Regions from separate parts of the Mycobacterium gallinarum genome, predicted to be linked through region 1. Evidence: predicted binding sites of a transcription regulator. Region 1 holds the regulator's gene; the other holds the start of a gene.
What was found. Region 1 encodes LexA, which represses DNA repair genes until DNA is damaged. Its sites were predicted from a motif close to CGAACANNTGTTCG; they were not measured.
Positions count from the first base shown of each region.

Region 2: G6N42_RS17070 (HNH endonuclease signature motif containing protein) is a predicted target of LexA. The motif match lies at 1,328-1,341, and genes of this name have one in related genera.

Region 1 is NZ_AP022601.1:902,759-905,216, forward strand. Features, by position in the region: gene G6N42_RS04445 (LGFP repeat-containing protein) at 1-925, shown strand, start outside; gene lexA (transcriptional repressor LexA) at 922-1,623, opposite strand; gene G6N42_RS04455 (LysM peptidoglycan-binding domain-containing protein) at 1,832-2,281, shown strand; gene nrdR (transcriptional regulator NrdR) at 2,444-2,458, shown strand, end outside.
Region 2 is NZ_AP022601.1:3,508,254-3,510,711, forward strand. Features, by position in the region: gene G6N42_RS17070 (HNH endonuclease signature motif containing protein) at 1-1,323, opposite strand, end outside; gene G6N42_RS17075 (DUF4032 domain-containing protein) at 1,452-2,458, opposite strand, start outside.

The DNA of each region.
Region 1 (2,458 bases):
GGACCGAGCGAAAAACACCTTCAGCACCGAACCGGCCAATCTGGCCGCCGAATTGGCCGGCCTCGAGGTGCCGGGCCAGCAGCCGGCGGCCGAGGCGCCGGGCAGCCCCCAGGCGTCAGATTCCAACGACACCAACAAGTGGTTGAAACCGAACGTGTGGTGGCTGCTGGCGCTCGTACCGTTGGTGGCAGTGATCGGAGCCGTCGTGCTCGCGATCGCGCTGCGACGCCGCAACAAGGCCGATCCCTTTGCGTCCGACGAATCTCTTGCGATGCAAGACGTCCGATTCAGCGGCGACGCCGATGCCGCGTACAGCACCGCGGCCGCTTCGGATCGGGTGACTACCGACGACGAGTACGCCGCGGCGATGTTCGGCGATCGCTACGCAGGCGGGGGATTGGGCACACTGCCGCGCCGGGGCGAGGACATGCCACCGGAGGTCGTGCACGAGGAGGAAGACCTTTGGGGTGCGCCCTCGTCGGCATCGAGCGTTGAGGAGACCTCGCACGACGTCGCGGACGCCAACGACAACGACGAGCCGCCGGCCCGCGATGACGAGCCCGACGATGACGACGACGACCCGGACACCGTCGATACGGCACCGACTCGTATTCAGACCGCCGAAGCGGCGCTTGCCGCCGCGGCGGCGGCCGCCGCGGTCAAGCGCGACCCCCTCATCGATACCGGACGCCATGCTCGCATCGATGTCGACGACGAGCCGCCAACGCAGCGCGTCGCCTTCCTGGTGCCACTCGACGACCCGAACGAGGCGCCGGAGGGCTACCCCGTCAAGGCGAATACCAAGACTGGTGTGTATTGGGCGCCCGGCAGTCCTGCGTACGACGATGCCAGTGCCGAAATCTGGTTTGCCAGTGAGGAACTCGCGCGCGTGAACGGCTTCGTCACCGACGGCGAGGCCCGCTAGATCTTGCGGATCACCGTCACGACCTTGCCCAGCACGACGGCGTCGTTGCCGGGAATCGGATCGAACGCCGGGTTGTGCGGCATCAGCCACACCTGACCGCGCGTGCGCTTGAACGTCTTCACCGTCGCCTCACCGTCGATCATCGCGGCGACGATATCGCCGTTGTCCGCAACGTTCTGTTGACGCACGACCACCCAGTCGCCGTCACAGATCGCCGCGTCGACCATGGAGTCGCCGACCACCTTCAGCAGGAACAGCGAGCCCTCGCCGACCAATTCCTTCGGAAGCGGGAAGACATCCTCGACGGCCTCTTCGGCCAGGATCGGGCCGCCTGCGGCGATGCGGCCCAGCACCGGTACGAAGGTCGGTTCCGGCAGGGCGTCGGAGCCCGCGACGTCCGTGGCGACGACCGGTGGCGCATTGTCGGCGCCTCGGACGTCCACGGCGCGCGGACGGTTGGGGTCGCGGCGTAGATAGCCCTTGCGCTCCAACGTGCGGAGTTGATGCGCCACCGACGACGTCGACGTCAGTCCGACCGCGTCGCCGATCTCCCTGATGCTCGGGGGATAGCCGCGACTGGTCACCGAGGCGCGGATCACGTCGAGAATGGTGCGTTGACGCTCGGTCAGACCCGTGTCGAGCCCACCTCGCCCGCCGGTGCCGTCTGTGCCACCCGGGGTATCGCTGCTGGAGTCCATGGCGCGAATGTAGCCCGTGACAGCCGATTAATCAAACATGTGTTCGAGGCGTGTCGGATGGCTGCGAGTGCCAGATCCGGCCGGCCGAACGTGTCAGTGGGCGCCGCTATCGTTTGGCAACAGTTCGATCACATGTTCTATTAATCGAACACCTGAGCGAGTATGTTCGAACACAAGAGCGAACGACCTTGGACCGGAAGGCAGGAAGATGACGATTCTCGAGACGCGGGAAATCCAGGCAACACCTGTGGTCAGGCCGGGTATCCGGCCCGCGGGTGCACGGCGGCGGCCACCGTCACGGCGGCCCGGCGGCGCCCCGATGCGATACCGCAGCTCCGGTGTCCTCGTATCGCGCGCTCCGCGCCGGCGCCGGCCCATCACCCCGGTCACGACGGTCCTGTTGGCGATGGTCGCCGCAGGCATCACGGTGTGGCTCGGGCTGGTGGCACAGTTCGGCGGTGTCGTCGGCGAATCGGCCCCGGTGCCCGACCGGCTCGCGGTGGTTCAGGTGCAGACGGGCGAAACGCTGCAGCAGGTGGCGGGCCGAGTGGCGCCCGACGCGCCGGTGGGAAGCGTTGTCGACCGGATCCGCGAACTCAACCATCTCGACACTGTGGCGATTCATGCCGGCCAGACTCTGATCGCACCGATCAGCTGACGGTGTGCCATGGGCGGTGAAAACATCAGCCGCACAACGGCATTCGGTAGCACCACGACGGGATATGTTCCAATCAACACGAACCTGAGCTCGCGAACTCCCGCGCAGGTACGCTCAGAGGAGTTCGAGTTGGTCGTTTGGTGGTGTAGCGAAGGAGCGGTGATGCACTGTCCGTTC
Region 2 (2,458 bases), 2.6 Mb from region 1:
GTAGTCGTTGACGCGGGCTTGGCCGGTGTCCAAGTGCGCGGGCGGGATCCATTGCACCTCGTGGTCCTCGTTCATCTGGGTGGTCCACCCGCCCGCGCCGACCATCCGGTTATCCGGCCCGCACGCCAACCCGAGCTCATCGACATTGGTCAACCCGTCATCGGCCCAATCCTTGGCCGCGTGATGAACCTGGCTGCCATACGCCGGGACGGTGCACCCCGGTTTCGTGCACCCCCCGTCGCGGGCGATCAGCATCAGCCGCTGCGCCGGGGACGCCACCCGCCGAGCCCGAAACAGATCCAACGCCGAACCAGTCGCCTCGTCGAACACCGCCAGAAACTGATTCGCGTGCGCGGCCATGCGGATCACATCGCCGATCGGCACCACCGTGCCGCCGCCGCTGACGCCGACCCCGGCGCGGCTCTCCAAGTCCTGCAGGGTGGTGCGGATGATGATCGAGGTCGGCAACCCGTTGTGCTGTCCCAGCACCCCGCTGGCCAGCACGCTGCGCCCGACCGCCAGCAGCGCGTCGTGCTGACGCTGTGCAAGCGTCCGATGATCGTTGTCGATCTGGGCTTGGCTCGCAGTGCCCGAGATGCAGGGGCTCTCATCATCGGGATTGCACATTCCCGGCGCGGCCCACTTGGCGTGGATCGCCTCCAGCGTGGCCGCCAACTCCGGGGTGAGATTGCCTTTCAACGGGGTCATCTTGTCCGAACCCTGCGGCCCCTTTGACACGCCGCGGCGGCGTGCGCGTTCGGCATCGTCGGGTTCGGGGCCGTCCTGGTCCAGCAGGAACAGGGTGCGCTCGGCCTGATCCCTGAGTTCCTTGGGTCCCAATCCGACCGCGTGGCCGACCAGATCGACTTCGATCTGCGCGCGGGTCAGGGTGTCGATCGCAGGCGGGATGCGGTCCATCGCCTTCCGCAGCACCTCGACATGCTCGCCGTTGATCATTCCGCGCGCCTGCGCGAGCGCAACACACGGCAGCACCGGATCCAGCGGCTCTCCGGTCAACGCGCGGCGCGGTCCCAACAGCGCCGCCTCATCGAGGCGACGCCCCGCCTCCGACGTCGAGAGGCGCCATCGCGTCGCCAACACCTGACGCCAGGACTTGGCGCCCATCTCCTTGGCCGTCGCCTCGATCTGCAAGCGGGCCAACATCCGGTGGGCCTGGGTCGGCAACTGACACGACAGCGTTTCCAGTTCATCAAGAGCAGCAACCAGTTCGGACTTGGTCAGCACGTCGATGGGCAGCGCGGCCACATGATCGTGCGCGGCACGCAGGGCGGCGATCGCTTCCCGCACCGCCTCCGCACTCATGACTCGAACATACGTTCGAACTCTAAGGAAACTCTAGAAGAAATCCGAAGAGACCTCTAAGAACCTAAAGCGTTGTCGTGCAGTCGAATTCGAGCGACATTGTCGCTCGAATGTCGCTCGATTGTCGCTCAGTCGTCGTCCATCGCCAGCACCTCGAACGGCTCCGTCGGCGTCTCGGCGACAGCCACCTTCGCCGCCGAGTCAGTGGGGATCACGTCCCCGTGCAGCGCGGCGAGCGCCGCGTTCGTACCCACATCGTGACCCGCCCGCTCGCTCAGCAGCCAGCGGACTTCGAGCAGATCGCAGTACGCCTGGATCGGGGTGCCCTTGTTGCCGACGACGTCGTGGGCCAGCCTCTCGTACGGGGTCAACACTTCGATCACCCACAACCTCGCCGCGGTGCGCTCGTCGACGTCGTGGCCCGCCTCTCGGCACAACTGCGCCTGATACGCGAGCAGATCGCCAAGCAAGATCTGGGCCTGACCCTCGCCCACATCGAGTCCCGCGAGCTCCTGCAGACGCTGCGCGTGGTAGCGCCGATCACCCACGGCGACACGGAGTTTGAGCTTGCCCGCCTCGATCGGCTGCAGCGACACTTCGTCGACCGCGAAGCCGAGGTCGTTCAGTTTCCGCACCGTCCCCTCGACGCGGTAACGATCGGTGAACCCGAAGACGGGCTCGGCGTGCAACGCGTCCCACAGCATGTCGTAGCGAGCCCTGGTGTCCTGAACCTCGGAGATCAGCACGTCCTCCAGTGCCGTCTGTCCAAGCCGCTCGGCCAGGTCGACCATTCCCATCGCGACGTTCTCGACCATGATGTCGAGGTCGTGCTCGCGTTGCCCCCGACTCAAACTCGGGTGTACTTCCGAGGTTTCCGCGTCGACCAGCCACGCCTGCAGCAGCTGACCGTCGCGGGAGAACAATGTGTTCGCCAGCGAGCAGTCACCCCAGAACACACCGTGCCGGTGCAGTTCCACCAGAAGGCCGGCCATTCCGTCCAGCAGCCGCGCACGGTGTTTCGGTTGGTCCGGCGGCAGCCGCATGAACAGCCGGCGATATTGCCAAGACCCTTCGAGGTAGCGGGTGACCAGGATCGCGGTGTCGAATTCGGGCTGCACCACCACACCGGCGGGAC